One region of the Rhizobium sp. BK379 genome, then DNA from elsewhere that is predicted to be linked to it. Evidence: predicted binding sites of a transcription regulator. Region 1 holds the regulator's gene; the other holds the start of a gene.
What was found. The regulator PhoB, encoded in region 1, activates phosphate uptake and scavenging genes when phosphate is short. The targets are predictions, from matches to a motif close to TGTCATNNANCTGTCAT.

Region 1 (7,630 bases):
AGCGAGGTACCGTCAAGCGCGACGATGCCCTGATAGGGCTGGCTGAACTTGCCCTGGTCGATGGTGAAGGCGAGCACGCCCTTGCCGAGCAGCTGTTCCGGTTCCGTTTCGCCTGCCGCAATCGCCTTGTCGAGCAAGGCCTGATCGAAGCGGGCGTAGGCCCGGACATTTTCTGGCGTGGAGAAATCGGCGACCAGTAGATCGACGGGGCCGTCGCTTTTGGTCTGGACCGTGAATTTGCCCTCGAATTTCAGCGAGGTGCCGAGCAGCACCGTGAGCACCACCACTTCCGACAGAAGACGGGCGACGGGCATGGGATAGTGATGGCGCTCGAGGATCGAATCCAGCATCGGGCCGAGCTGGACGGCGCGACCGCGCACATCCAGCCCTTCCACCTGGAAGGGGACGACATGATCATCGCCGGCGAAATCGAACTCGCCGAGGGCGGCGGCAGCTTCTGCCATGGCTTTCACTCCTGTTCTGTCAGAGCAGCCGGCTAGCGTACCGGCTGCTTGCGCAGCCGCGAGTTTTGGACTCGCGACATCCGATTATGGTTCAGATCGCGCCCAGGCACCAAGCAAGAATCGACTTCTGCGCATGAAGACGGTTTTCCGCCTCATCGAAGACCACGGACTGCGGGCCATCGATCACCTCATCCGTCACCTCCTCGCCGCGGTGGGCGGGAAGGCAATGCATGAACAATGCATCTTTGCCGGCCTGCGCCATCAAATGCGCATTGACCTGATAAGGCTGGAAGACATTGTGACCACGGGCCCGATGTTCCTGATTCATGGAGACCCAGGTATCGGTCACCACACAATCGACGCCGGCGACCGCACGGTCAGCATCATGGTAAAGCATGATTTCGGCGCCCTCATTGCGGGCCCAGTTCAGATAGTGATCCTTCGGCTCGGAACCAAGGGGTACCGCCATGTTCATGCGGTAGCCGAAACGGGCAGCCCCTTCCACGAGGGAATGCAGCACGTTGTTGCCGTCGCCGGTCCAGGCGATCGTCTTGCCCTTGATCGGGCCGCGATGCTCTTCGAAGGTCATGATATCAGCCATGATCTGGCAGGGATGGGTGTCATCCGTCAGCGCGTTGATGACGGGCACCGTGGCATGCTCGGCAAGCTCCAGCATCCGGCTGTGCTCGGTCGTACGGATCATGATGGCATCGACATAGCGCGACAGGACCTTGGCCGTGTCGCCGATGGTCTCGGCGCGGCCGAGCTGCATTTCAGTACCCGACAGGAACAGCGTCTCGCCGCCGAGCTGGCGCATGCCGACATCGAAGGAGACGCGGGTGCGGGTCGACGGTTTCTCGAAGATCATGGCCAGCATCTTGCCGGCGAGCGGCTTGTCGGCGGAACCAGCCTTGAATGCCTGCTTTCGCACCTTGGCATCGTCCATGATGGTTCTGAGGTCGGAAGCGGTGACTGCGGAGAGATCGAGGAAGTGTTTGGGGGAAGCCATTGTTCGTTACCTGCTACGCCCGCCAGCGGGCGGGGCAATATCCTATCAAGCGGTCTTCTTGACCTTGGCGGCACGGATGCTTTCGGCAGCGCGTTCAAGACGGGAAAGACCCTCGCGCGCCTCCTCGGCGGTTACGACCAGCGGCGGCAGCAGGCGGATGACATTGTCGCCCGCCGGGATCGCCAGAAGGTGTGCTGCGCGAATTTCCTTCAGCAGTTCTGCCGAGGGGATGGCAGCCTTGACGCCGAGCAGTAGACCTTCGCCCCTGATATCCTCGATCACATCGGGATAGCGATCCTTGAGCGAGGCAAGGCCCTGACGGAAGACGAGGGTCACATCCCGCACGTGCTGCAGGAAGCCCTCGGCCAGGATGACATCGAGGACCGCGTTGCCGACGGCCATGGCCAGCGGATTGCCGCCATAGGTCGAACCATGCGTGCCGGCCTTCATGCCCGAGGCTGCTTCTGCGGTCGCAAGGCAGGCGCCGAGCGGGAAGCCGCCGCCGATGCCCTTGGCAACAGCCATGATATCGGGCGTGACACCCGACCATTCATGGGCAAAGAGCTTTCCGGTGCGGCCGACGCCGGTCTGAACTTCATCGAGAATGAGGAGCAGGCCATGCTCATCGCAGAGCTGGCGGAGCGCCTTCATGAATTCAGGCGTTACCGGGCGCACGCCACCCTCACCCTGCACGGGTTCGATGAGGATGCCGGCCGTCTTGTCGGTAATCGCAGCGCGTACCGCCTCGACATCGCCGAAAGGAACCTGGTCGAAACCGGGGGTCTTGGGGCCGAAACCTTCGAGATATTTTTCCTGGCCGCCGGCTGCGATCGTCGCCAGCGTGCGGCCGTGGAAGGCGCCTTCGAAGGTGATGATATGGAAGCGCTCCGGATGGCCCTTGGAGAACTGGTAGCGGCGTGCCGTCTTGATGGCGCATTCGAGCGCCTCGGCGCCGGAATTGGTGAAGAACACCTTGTCGGCGAAGGTGGCCTCGGTCAGGCGGTTGGCAAGCTTCTCCTGGCCGGGGATCTCATAGACGTTGGAGAGGTGCCAGACCTTGTCGGCCTGATCCTTGAGAGCGGCCACGACATGCGGATTGCCGTGTCCGACAGAGGTAACGGCAACGCCCGCACCAAAATCCAGATATCGCTCGCCGGTTTCGGTGATCAGCCAGACGCCTTCACCTCGCTCGAACCGCAGCGGGGCACGAGAATAGGTATCATAAAGCGGCGAGGCTTCAGCCATGGCGCGATCTCCTTCAATCAGGCTCTGAGGCAACGGACTCCGGCTAAGAAAACCAGGTCCGAAAAATTAAAAATGCCGCCTTTCGGCGGCCTGAAGCACTATTTACTTTTCGCACTGCAATGTCAACAAAACTGAGGATTTAGCGCATGCGTCAAGCCTGCAATCCGCATTACAGGTCTATCAACAGCTAATGTTGCAGAAATGACTCTCCCGGGAAGCAAGTTGGGGAAAACTACGAATTCGGATTCATCGGATTCCTGCGACTCTTGTCACAGAGTCAGGCTCACACTAGGTTAAAGTTCAATTACTAGACTGCATGCGGCGGAACTAGTCACCAAAATTGATCAGGCGTTTCTTGCTTCGGAGGCTTCCGAGGCAACGGTGAGGGATTCTGCCATCACCAACGCGAAAGGTGGAGACAGGGCATGAACTGGACAGACGAGCGTGTCGAAAAGCTCAAGAAGCTTTGGTCGGAGGGACTGAGTGCCAGCCAGATCGCTGCGCAACTTGGCGGAGTAAGTAGAAACGCTGTTATCGGCAAGGTTCACCGGCTCAGTCTTCCCGGCCGCGCCAAGGCCGGCGGCACCGCAACCACGGCGCGTGCGCCCAAGCGCAACACCTCTGCGCCCCGCGCCCCGAACTATGCATCTCGCATCGCCACCCGCACCGTGACGCGCCAGCAGGGCGCAACGATGCTGAAGGAAGAGATCGAGATCGAAACGGTCGAGGAAATGGAATACGTGCCGGCCAAAAACGTGGTCGTGCCTATTTCGCGCCGCCTCGGCCTGACGGAACTGACGGAGCGCACCTGCAAGTGGCCGGTCGGCGATCCGCTGAAGGACGATTTCTACTTCTGCGGCTGCGACTCCCCGGATTCATCGCCCTATTGCAACTACCACCAGCGTCTCGCCTATCAGCCGGTGAGCGAACGCCGCAAGGCTGTCCGGGTCGCCTGAGCAGCGATCTTCCAACAGACGCAATGTATCATCACCCCTCCTCGCCTCGCGCGGAGGGGTGATTTTTTAGCCGGCACAGGAACGCCGGAAAACGGTTCCTGACCACGATCTGCGGAAGGCCGATCTCTGCCTGCATCCACCTGCCTGACAATGCGAGCTTATGTGGCCAAGACCATCGATGCGTTTCAGCCCCATGCTGGCATGGACTGGTGGTCGTGGCGCTGTGGCGCGATTTTCTGATACAGATGCGGTATTCTCGTGGAGTAGCACGGCACACATAGTCGCTTGGGGGGTGCCAATGGAGATCGATATAAAGCGGATGACAATGGGGTTCGTCGGGGCGGGCACGATTACCGAGGCTGTCGTCACCGGATTGGGCAAGACAGCATTTGGCGACACACCCATCGCGCTGTCACCTCGTAACGCAGGCGTCGCCTCCCGGCTCGCGGCGGCAAACGGGAATGTGTCTATCGCTGTGGGCAACCAGGATGTTCTCGACCGTTCCGATCTCGTATTTTTGGCAGTGAGGCCGCAAATTGCCGAGGAGGTCATCCGCTCGCTTCGATTTCGGCCGGGCCACCATGTCATCAGCTTTGTCGCGGCTACGCCAATGGATCAACTGCTGGCGTGGATCGATCGGCCGGTTCGCCTGAGCCTGGCAATTCCACTTCCGTTCGTCGCCGATCTCCAGGGGGCGACTGCGATCTACCCTCCCGACGAGGTCTCCCACACCCTCTTTTCGGCGCTCGGAACGGCGATTCAGGTTGAAGACAAGCAGGAGTTCGAACTTCTCGCGGTGGCGAGCTGCCTGATGGCCAGCTATTTCGGCATCCTGGACGCGACGTCGACCTGGCTGCAGAGCAAGGGGCTCTCGGGAGCGGCTGGCGACGCCTACCTCCGTCAACTGTTTTCCGGCCTCGCCCATGCCGCCCGTTCAAAACCTGTCGCGAGTTTCGATGAACTCATCGGCGAGCATTCGACCAAGGGCGGATTGAACGAACAGGTGCTCGAAGACTTTCGTGCGTTTGGCGGCACTGCGGCTCTGCAAAAGGCTCTTGATCGAATTCTTGTGCGCATTCGTCTGTAAAAAGCAGATCCTTTCGAGGTTCGCTTTCGGCGCCTCGCGTCGGTTTTCATAAGGAGCTAGGGGGGCCAGATAGACAAACGGGCCGCCCGGCAAGCGAGCGACCCGTCTGGACCTCCGATCACTCGGACTAAGCTTAAGCTTCCATGGAATATCCCGCGCCGCGCACGGTGCGGATGACATCCTGCATGTTGGAGAAATTCAGCGCCTTGCGCAGGCGGCCGACATGGACGTCGACGGTGCGCTCGTCCACGTAGATATCATGGCCCCAGACGCCGTCGAGAAGCTGCGAGCGGGAGAAGACGCGGCCCGGCGAGGACATGAGGAATTCCAGCAGGCGGAATTCGGTCGGGCCGAGGCGAACTTCACGGCTCTTGCGATGGACGCGGTGCGTTTCGCGATCGAGCTCGATATCACCACATTTCAGAACGGTGGAGAGCACCTCGGGACGGGCGCGTCGGAGCATCGCCTTGACGCGGGCGACGAGTTCCGGCGTGGAGAAGGGCTTGACGACATAGTCGTCCGCGCCGGTCGAAAGACCGCGAACGCGCTCGCTCTCTTCGCCGCGCGCCGTCAGCATGATGATCGGCAGGCGCTCGGTTTCCGGCCGCATGCGCAGCCGACGGCAGAGCTCGATGCCGGAAACGCCCGGCAGCATCCAGTCAAGGATGAGCAGGTCCGGCGTGCGCTCCTGAAGCCGGATTTCGGCTTCGTCGCCACGAAGGATCGTATCCACCTCGAAACCTTCGGCTTCAAGGTTGTAGCGGAGAAGCACGCTCAGCGCCTCTTCATCTTCAACAACTGCAACTCTTGGGATCATGCGTGTCAGTCTCCTAATGCATGATCCTTAAACCGGGGGTGATTTAAGCAAGGGACCATGCAAGACTCGGAATTGGCTGCGACCCTTGCGCGCCCCGACGGGGCGCGCACGCAATCGGCAGGTCCGGATTACTCCGTGACCGCACCAACGGTATTGGAGCTGTCGTCCTTCGGACGCTCGCCCTCCGGCTGGGCGCCGGTTGCCATATAGTAGATCGTCTCGGCGATGTTGGTCGCGTGGTCGCCGATGCGCTCGATGTTCTTGGCGCAGAAGAGAAGATGCGTGCAGCTCGTGATGTTGCGCGGATCTTCCATCATGTAGGTGAGGAGTTCGCGGAACAGCGAGGTGTACATCGCGTCGATCTCGTCGTCGCGCTCGCGGATGGACTTGGCCTTGTCGGCCGAGCGATTGGTGTAGACGTCGAGCACTTCCTTGAGCTGGACCAGCGCCAGTTCGGAGAGATGCTCGAGACCGCGGGCGAGCTTGCGCGGAACGCCGGTGCTCTGCACCGCGATAACGCGCTTTGCGGTGTTCTTGCCGAGATCGCCGACGCGCTCGAGGTCGGCGGCGATGCGGATCGAACCCATGATCTCGCGAAGGTCGGACGCCATCGGCTGGCGGCGGGCGATCGTGACGATCGCCTTGTCGTTGATCTCGCGTTCAGCGTGATCGAGGATCACGTCGTCGGAAATGACCTTCTGAGCGAGTGCGGTGTCACCGTTGACCAGCGCGCGAACTGCGTCGGCGCCCATCTGTTCGGCAAGACCACCCATCTCGGAAATGCGCCGGGACAGGAACTTCAGATCGTCGTCATAGGCGGAAAAAATATGTGTCGATGCCATGGGGCTTTGTCCTCGAAAATCGGGAAGGCTTCACATTGCCAAAATCAGCCAAACCGGCCCATGATATAGTCCTGGGTGCGCGGATCGTCCGGATTGGTGAACATCTTGTCAGTATCGTTTTCCTCGACCAGGTTGCCGAGGTGGAACATGGCCGTACGCTGTGATACGCGCGCGGCCTGCTGCATGGAATGCGTCACAATGACGATCGTGTAGTTTTCACGCAGCTCGTGGATCAGCTCTTCGACCTTTGCAGTCGCGATCGGGTCGAGCGCCGAGCAGGGTTCGTCCATCAGGATGACTTCCGGGCTGACCGCAACGGCGCGTGCGATGCACAGACGCTGCTGCTGACCACCGGAAAGGCCGGTGCCGGATTCATGCACGCGGTCCTTGACCTCGTTCCAGAGGCCGGCGCGCTGCAGGCTGGTCTCGACGATCTGGTCGAGGTCGGCCTTGGACTTTGCCAGACCGTGAATGCGCGGGCCGTAGGAGACGTTTTCATAGATCGTCTTCGGGAACGGGTTCGGCTTCTGGAACACCATGCCGACGCGGGCGCGCAGTTCGACGACGTCGATATCGGGATCGTAGATATCATCCGTGTCGAGCGTGATCTTGCCGGTGACGCGGCAGCCGTCGATCGTGTCGTTCATGCGGTTCAGCGAACGCAGGAAGGTGGACTTGCCGCAGCCCGAGGGGCCGATCAGCGCGGTCACGGTGTTTTCGCGGATGTTCAGATTGACATCGAAAAGCGCACGCTTCTCGCCGTAATAAACGGAGACATCCTGACCGATCATCTTATACGGAACGTTGCTCATTTTCTGGTCCAGCGCCTTCTCGACTGCGGCTTCCGTCAACATGTTCATGATCTTTACTCCGTTTACCAGCGGCGCTCAAAGCGACGACGCAAGAGGATAGCTCCGATGTTCATGACGATCAGGAACAGGAGCAGGACGATGATGGCACCCGAGGTTCTTTCCACGAATGCGCGCTCGGCTTCGTTGGCCCACATGTAGACCTGAACCGGAAGTGCCGTGGAGGGATCGAGCGGAGTGGCCGGCGCCTGGGCGACGAAGGCGACCATGCCGATCAGGAGCAGCGGCGCAGTTTCGCCGAGTGCGTGGGCAAGGCCGATGATCGTGCCGGTCAGGATGCCGGGCATTGCAAGCGGCAGCACATGGTGGAACACCATCTGCATCTTCGAGGCGCCAAGGCC
Region 2 (7,630 bases), on a different contig from region 1:
AGAACAACATCCATTTCCGGGATCTCTCGACGCGGCAAAGCTCGCTCGAAGACATATTCGTATCGCTGGTAGGAGCCGCAAAATGAACTTCGAGGCGATCAAGTCGATCTATTATTTCGAGATGTCGCGCACGCGGCGCACGCTGCTGCAGAGCGTCATTTCGCCCGTCATTTCCACCTCGCTCTATTTCATCGTCTTCGGCGCTGCCGTGGGTTCGCGCATCCAGGAGGTTGAGGGCGTCTCCTACGGTGCCTTCATCACGCCCGGCCTCATCATGCTGACGCTGCTCGGCCAGTGCATCGGCAACGGCTCCTTCGGCATCTATTTCCCGAAATTCACCGGTACGATCTACGAGATTCTCTCGGCGCCCGTCGCAATGACGGAAATATTGATCGGCTATGTCGGGGCGGCGGCGACCAAGGGGCTGATCATCGGCGTCATCATCCTCTTGACCGCCAATCTCTTCGTCGATGTCCGCATCGAGCACCCCTTCATGATGGTGCTGTTCTTCCTGCTGACGGCAATCAGTTTCAGCCTGTTCGGCTTCATGATCGGCATCTGGGCGACGAATTTCGAGCAGCTGAACCTCATCCCCATGCTGGTCGTGCCACCGCTGACCTTCCTCGGCGGCAGCTTCTACTCGATCAACATGCTGCCGCCCTTCTGGCAGGCGGTGAGCCATTTCAACCCGGTGCTCTACCTGGTCAGTGGCTTCAGGTGGAGTTTTTACGGGATTGCGGATGTGAACCCGCTGGTCAGCCTCGGGATGATCTCGCTGTTTCTGGTGGTTTGCCTGAGCACGCTCGGGTGGATATTCAAGACCGGGTACAGGCTGCGGAACTGACGGGGGACCGCCACCGGCAAAATCCGTACAGGCGGCACAAAGTTGTTCACATTTTGTTCGCGACTGCTAGTCTGACCTCGCTGTTATATACGGAGGAGAGTCGTGGCGGAGCAACAGACGAAGTTCGAGCGGTTCAAGGCGCTGCATCAACGGGATGAGGCATTTGTCATTCCGAACCCATGGGATGCCGGCTCGGCGCGGATCCTGGCAGGCCTTGGTTTCGAGGCCCTGGCGACGACCAGCGCTGGTTATGCCTTTTCGAAGGGCAAGCGGGATTCCTTTGCGAGCCTGACGCGCGGCGAGATCCTCGACAACGCCGCAGAGATCGTCGGGGCGAGCGATCTTCCCGTATCTGCCGATCTCGAGGACGGGTTCGGCGCAGAACCCGAAATCTGCGCCGAAACGATCCGGCTGGCCGCTGCGGTCGGGCTGGTCGGCGGATCGATCGAAGATGCCACCGGCGATCCGGCAAGGCCGATCTATGATCTCTCGCACGCCGTCGAGCGGGTCCAGGCGGCGGCAGAAGCCGCGCGGAAACTGCCTTTCCTGCTGACAGCGAGGGCAGAGAATTTTCTCTGGGGGCGGCCCGATCTCGATGACACGATCAGGCGGCTGCAAGCCTTCTCGGCAGCCGGCGCCGATGTGCTCTACGCACCCGGCCTGCCTGATATCGACGCCATCCGAACCGTCTGCGCTGCCGTGGACAAGCCCGTCAATGTGGTAATGGGGCTGAAGGGGCCGCGCTATAGCGTTGCCGAACTCTCGGCGGCGGGCGTGCGCCGTGTGAGCGTGGGCGGATCCTTTGCTCGCGCGGCGCTTGGCGCACTGCTGCGGGCGGCCGAGGAGGTGAAATCATCGGGGACCTTTGACTATGCGGCCGATGCGATCCCGGCGGGCACGCTCAGCCGACTCATGTCGCAGGAGAAGCGGGGCGACCGGGAGTAGGGCTGGATCGGTGACATCGCATTGCGGATCGATAAGTGCTGACAAAATCCGGATGTCTGCCAGTCAGCCCTTCTTCTTGCCGTACCGCGGGCGGAAATCGACAAGCAGGGATTTCAGTTCGAGTTCGCGCACGCGTCGGGCCGCTTCATCCGGGCTCACCCAGTCCAGCACGCGCTGGCCGACCTCGCGGAACTGCCCCTGCGTGCGGTCTACCTCGATCTGGAAGATATCGACGATGCAGGGAACAACGTCGCCATCGTCCAGTTCCTTGAGATAGGTGTAGCGACCGACCGGCTTTTTGCTGACCGTCCCGCGCACGCCGGCTTCCTCCCAGGCCTCGATGGCGGCCGCCTCATGCGGCTTCTTCTTTTTCATCGGCCAGCCCTTGGGAATGATCCAGCGGCCGCTGTCGCGGGTGGTGACCACGAGGATTTCGATGTCGCGATGATCGCTTTCGGGATCGTTGTTTCGATAACGGAAGCAGAGAGCGCCATATTGCTGGCGAAAGGCGCCAGAGAAAAGCTTCTCGGGCCTTTCGGCAAGTTGCTTCAGCAGCGGCTTTGGGGTGGCGGCGCGAGGTTTTGCGCCTTTTTTGCTGGATTTCATGACATCAAGCATTGTCAATTTCTGCATTTTCGATCAATTGCCTGCGACGTTTTATGACAGATTTGTGACAGTCGCGTGTGACTGCCATGTCCGCTTCAGGAAGGATCGCCCGAGATGATGAGCGTGTTTCGCAAGATGATGCCGCGGGAGGACCGCTTCTTCGACATGTTCTGCCGGCACTCCGAAACGGTCGTCGCCGCCGCGCACGCGATGGAAAGGCTGCTGAAAGGCGAGGCGGTTCAAGAAAATTGCGATCGGATCATCGCGCTCGAGGACCAGGCCGACGACATCACCCGCGAAGTGCTTGTGGCCGTCAGGCGCAGCTTCATCACACCCTTCGATCGCGGCGATATCAAGGACCTGATCCAGTCGATGGACGATGCGATCGACATGATGCACAAGACGGTGAAGATCATCCGCCTGTTCGAGCGGACGAGTTTCGACCCGCTGATGCAGGACATGGGCGGGGAGATCGTCAAGGCAGCGGCCCTGATGGCGGAGGCGATCCCGCTTCTCAATAAGATGGGGGCCAATGCGCAGCGGCTTGCCGTCATCGCCGAGGAGATCACCCGGGTCGAGGGGCGTTCCGACGAGCTGCATGACGAGGGGCTGAAAGACCTCTATCGCCGGCATGGGGCCAGCGGCAATGCCATGGCCTACATGATCGGCAGCGAGATCTATTCCAATCTAGAAAAGATCGTGGACCGGTTCGAGGACGTGGCCAATGAAATCAGCGGCGTCGTCATCGAGAACGTCTGATGGAAGCCTCTCTCTCCCTTCCGCTGCTGATCGGGCTCATCGGTGTCGCGCTGTTCTTCGATTTCCTGAACGGCTTGCATGATGCTGCAAACTCGATTGCGACCATCGTCTCCACCCGGGTCCTCAGGCCGCAATATGCCGTCGGATGGGCGGCTTTCTTCAATTTCATCGCCTTCCTGTTCTTCGGCCTTCATGTCGCCGAAACGCTCGGCACCGGCATCATCGATCCGGCCATCGTTTCCCCGCAGGTAATCTTTGCGGCGCTGATGGGGGCGATCGTCTGGAACATCGTCACCTGGCTGTTCGGCATTCCCTCTTCCTCCTCGCATGCGCTGGTCGGCGGGCTCGTCGGAGCAGGGTGGGCTAAGGTCGGCTTCAGCTCCATCGTCTGGAGCGGCCTGTTGAAGACGGTTGGCGCTATCTTCATGTCACCGGCGATCGGCTTCCTGCTGGCGCTGTTCTTCGTCCTCGTCGTCTCCTGGCTCTTCGTGCGCCAGACACCGTTTGCCGTCGATCGCACGTTCCGCTTCATGCAGTTCGTCTCGGCATCGCTCTATTCGCTCGGCCATGGCGGCAACGATGCGCAGAAGACGATGGGCATCATCGCCGTTCTTCTCTTCAGCCAGGGGCAGCTTGGCCCGAGCTTCCATGTGCCGCTCTGGGTGGTCATTTCCTGCCAGTCGGCGATGGCGCTCGGCACGCTCTTCGGCGGCTGGCGGATCGTGCATACGATGGGCTCGAAGATCACAAGGCTCAATCCGATGCAGGGTTTCTGCGCCGAGACCGGCGGCGCGCTGACGCTGTTTGCGGCGACCTGGCTCGGCATTCCCGTGTCGACGACGCATACGATCACCGGCGCGATCATCGGGGTGGGAGCAGCGCGGCGTCTTTCGGCCGTGCGCTGGGGTGTCGCCGGCAATATCGTCATCGCCTGGGTCATCACAATGCCGGCTGCCGCTGCCATCGCCGCCGCCTGCTATGGAATTGCAAGCCTGTTTGCCTGAGGTCGACGGCCGCCGGATGCACCGGATACCTTAATTTTAGGGGCTACTATTTTCGATCCGATGTTGCGCTCTATTCTCCATGCAAGGAGAAGGCGAAGACGAGCGAAAGATGCATCCATACAGGCATTTATCGGAATTGAATGTGGAAACTCCGGCAAGGACAGGCCGCCGCGGGGTCGACCAGTGCGGTGTCATCTGCTGCCGCGTGGAAAGGGGCGGGAGGCTGAGCGTCCTGCTCATCACCAGCCGCGATACCGGACGATGGGTGATCCCGAAAGGCTATCTCCAGAAGAAGGAAAAGCCCTATCGCTGCGCCCAGCGCGAGGCATCCGAAGAGGCCGGCGTCAGGGGCAAGGTCAGGAAGAAGCCGCTCGGCTATTACAGCTATCTGAAGGACCAGGAGCAGCCGCTGACGGTTTCGGTGCATCTGCTGCGGCTGGAGAGCGAGACCACGCATTTCCGCGAATATGGGGAGAGGCAGAAGATCTGGATTTCGCCGGCGGACGCGGCCTCTCTCGTCGATGAGCCCGAACTGCAGGAGATCTTCCGCGCAATCGATGCGGACAATCCGCTGACGTCGCAGGACCGACTGAAACCCCATCGCATCCATGGACGGCGGCCGCGGGCCGATGCAGCCGTGTCGCTCGCCTCATTGCCAGGATTGACCTGATCGCCGCCGCCCTGGCGGGCAGGCGCAGTTGCAAAGGCCCGCCACTGCGGGCCTTTGCGTTAAGAGACTAGCGGGGACTGCCGGTTGCAAGAGGTCCCCAGGAGAGCTCACGGTCAGGGACGGCTGAAAGGTCGACCATCACCTCGACGCCGGTCCTGATGCGCCGCCGCAAGAGGCCGGCGCGATCCGGATGCGCCCGGAGCAGGCCTTTCTCGTGGAGCGCCTGCAGCCGCGTGCGCGACATCTCCAGCCCGGAGGCCAGCAGGCGGTCGAGGCGTATGCCGGCAGGCAACGGCACAGCGAGCTCGATCTCCAGTCGCGTCCAGCCGGCAGTCTCGCGCAGCACCTCCCTGACGAGGTCGAATTCCGGGAATTCGTCGATGCGCTCGGTCTTGCGTTTCAGGGCTTCGATGTTGAAGCTCTCCGTCCGGATCCAATCCGGATCGTTGGACTGCAGCGCGTGCAGAACGGCCGGATCGATATCGCGGACATTCTGACGCTCGAAGAGCGGCCGGTTCCAGGTCTTGTCGCAGGCCAGGCATTTGTAGATGAGCCAGGCATCCAGCCGGCGGCCATTGGCATTGAGCCGGATCTTGTCGCTGGATCGAAAGGCTCTCAATCCACCGCATCCGCCACAGGCAATCCAGGGCTGGGGAGCGGTTTTCGGCGTTACGGTCCATCGGACCCGTAGGGTATCGCACATAAGTCTTGGTCTTCCGTTCGGAAGTTCACCAAGATGGCGCGAGAGAAAGCCCTATCGGGCGCGGCGTGGCGATGCTTTTGGGTGGCTGAAGAGCAGAGACAGCGGGGCTGTTGCTGGCGATCGGAACAATGCCAAACCGGTCTCTTGCCGCCACCCGATGAACGTATTCATACGCCGGCAGCCATGGCCGCCAGGCCGTACGGGTGAAACTGGGTTGAGACCGGTTCTTACTTAGGCAAAGTCTACCTCGATGCGCCAATGCTCTTCGAGCGGATCAATAGCAAACAATCGCCGGGAGAGGGAGACGTACGGCGCATGGCAGAGACGAACGCTGCCCCATGCGGCATTTCTGCAACTTCCCGCTGAAGCTCTATCAAAGCTCCTGCGCCGTCGGGCGGAAGAGGATTTCGTTGATATCCACTTCCTCGGGCTGCGAGATCGCGAAGGCGACGACCCGCGCGAAACTGTCGGCCGGGATGGCATAACGTTCATAGAAATCGGCGATGCCGGCCGCGACATCGGCCTCGGTAATGCTCTGCGGCAGTTCCGACTCTACCGCACCGGGCGAGACGATCGTCGTGCGGATATTATAGGGCTTCACCTCCTGGCGCAGGCCCTCGGAGATGACACGCACGGCTGTCTTGGTCGCCGCATAGACCGCGCTTCCGGGGCGGACCTTGTGTCCCGCGACCGACGAGACGTTGACGATATGGCCGCTCTTCTGCGCCGTCATGTGCGGAAGGGCGGCGGCAATGCCATAGAGCACGCCCTTGAGGTTCACGTCGATCATCCGGTCCCAGTCGTCGATCTTGCCGCGCTCCAAAGGCGAGTGCGGCATCAGACCGGCATTGTTCACGATCACGTCTATCCGCCCGTGCAGACGCACGGCCTGATCGACGAGGTGTTTGACCTGTCCGGCCTCGGTCACGTCGGTTTCGATGGCGGAGCCCTCGGGGAGGCCGAGTTCACTGGACAGCGCCTTCAGGCGGTCGATCCGGCGGGCGCCGAGCACCACCTTGGCGCCGGCATTGGCGAGATGGCGGGCGGTCGCTTCGCCGAGGCCGCTGCTGGCGCCGGTGATGACGACCGTCTTTCCCTTGATATTGTCAGTCATGGTCGTTCCTTTCAGTGCTGGCAGCCTATCGGCCGACGCGGGCCTGCAGGTGGGCCGGGTAGCGATCTCCCTGCACGGTGACACCAGACAATGCGGTCTCTATTTCCTGCAGATCCTGTGCCGTGAGTTCGATCGCTGCGCCGCCGATATTCTCCTCCAGCCGGTGCAGCTTGGTGGTGCCGGGGATCGGCACGATCCATGGCTTACGGGCAAGCAGCCAGGCGAGCGCGATCTGCGCCGGTGTCGCCTGCCTGGCGGCGGCGATCCCACTCAGCACCGCAACGAGGCCCTGATTGGCCTTGCGGTTCTCTTCCGAAAAGCGCGGCACGACATTGCGGAAATCCGTCTTGTCGAAACTGGTGCTCTCGCTGATTGCGCCCGTCAGAAAACCCTTGCCGAGGGGGCTAAAGGGCACGAAACCGATGCCGAGTTCTTCGAGCAGCGGCAGGATCTCCTTCTCGGGCTCGCGCCACCAGAGGGAATATTCGCTCTGCAGGGCGGCGACCGGCTGGAAGGCATGGGCCCGGCGGATCGAATCCACCCCGGCTTCCGACATGCCGAAATGCTTGACCTTGCCGGCAGCGATCAGCTCCTTCACCGCGCCGGCAACCTCTTCCATCGGCACCTCGGGATCGACGCGATGCTGGTAGAAGAGATCGATCCTGTCGGTACGCAATCGCTTCAGGGCGGCGTCCGCCACCTCTCGGATGCGCTCGGGGCGGCTGTCCTGACCCTTGCTGGAATCGCCGTCCCGAAAGCCGAATTTCGTGGCGATCACCACCTCTCCGCGGAACGGTTCGAGTGCTTCGCCGAGCAATTCTTCATTGGCTCCCTGGGCATAGGCTTCCGCCGTATCGAAAAAGGTGACGCCATGCTCGAAGGCAGTGCGGATCAGAGCAATCGCCGCATGCCTTTCCATTGCCGGGCCGTAACCGAAGCTCAGGCCCATGCAACCAAGGCCGAGGGCCGAGACTTCGGGACCATG

Region 2: FHT93_RS03480 (DUF47 domain-containing protein) is a predicted target of PhoB. The motif match lies at 2,449-2,465, and genes of this name have one in related genera.

What each region holds. Positions count from the first base shown of each region.
Region 1 covers NZ_JACIAD010000002.1:456,883-464,512, reverse strand. Annotated here, with positions in the region: gene FHT93_RS13280 (Hsp33 family molecular chaperone) at 1-464, opposite strand, end outside; gene argF (ornithine carbamoyltransferase) at 556-1,473, opposite strand; gene FHT93_RS13270 (aspartate aminotransferase family protein) at 1,519-2,718, opposite strand; gene FHT93_RS13265 (GcrA family cell cycle regulator) at 3,144-3,674, shown strand; gene FHT93_RS13260 (pyrroline-5-carboxylate reductase) at 3,973-4,761, shown strand; gene phoB (phosphate regulon transcriptional regulator PhoB) at 4,895-5,578, opposite strand; gene phoU (phosphate signaling complex protein PhoU) at 5,707-6,420, opposite strand; gene pstB (phosphate ABC transporter ATP-binding protein PstB) at 6,465-7,280, opposite strand; gene pstA (phosphate ABC transporter permease PstA) at 7,295-7,630, opposite strand, start outside.
Region 2 covers NZ_JACIAD010000001.1:672,489-680,118, reverse strand. Annotated here, with positions in the region: gene FHT93_RS03500 (ABC transporter ATP-binding protein) at 1-86, shown strand, start outside; gene FHT93_RS03495 (ABC transporter permease) at 83-844, shown strand; gene FHT93_RS03490 (isocitrate lyase/phosphoenolpyruvate mutase family protein) at 947-1,789, shown strand; gene FHT93_RS03485 (NUDIX hydrolase) at 1,853-2,395, opposite strand; gene FHT93_RS03480 (DUF47 domain-containing protein) at 2,510-3,154, shown strand; gene FHT93_RS03475 (inorganic phosphate transporter) at 3,154-4,158, shown strand; gene FHT93_RS03470 (NUDIX hydrolase) at 4,301-4,828, shown strand; gene FHT93_RS03465 (DUF1062 domain-containing protein) at 4,896-5,531, opposite strand; gene FHT93_RS03460 (SDR family oxidoreductase) at 5,905-6,645, opposite strand; gene FHT93_RS03455 (aldo/keto reductase) at 6,671-7,630, opposite strand, start outside.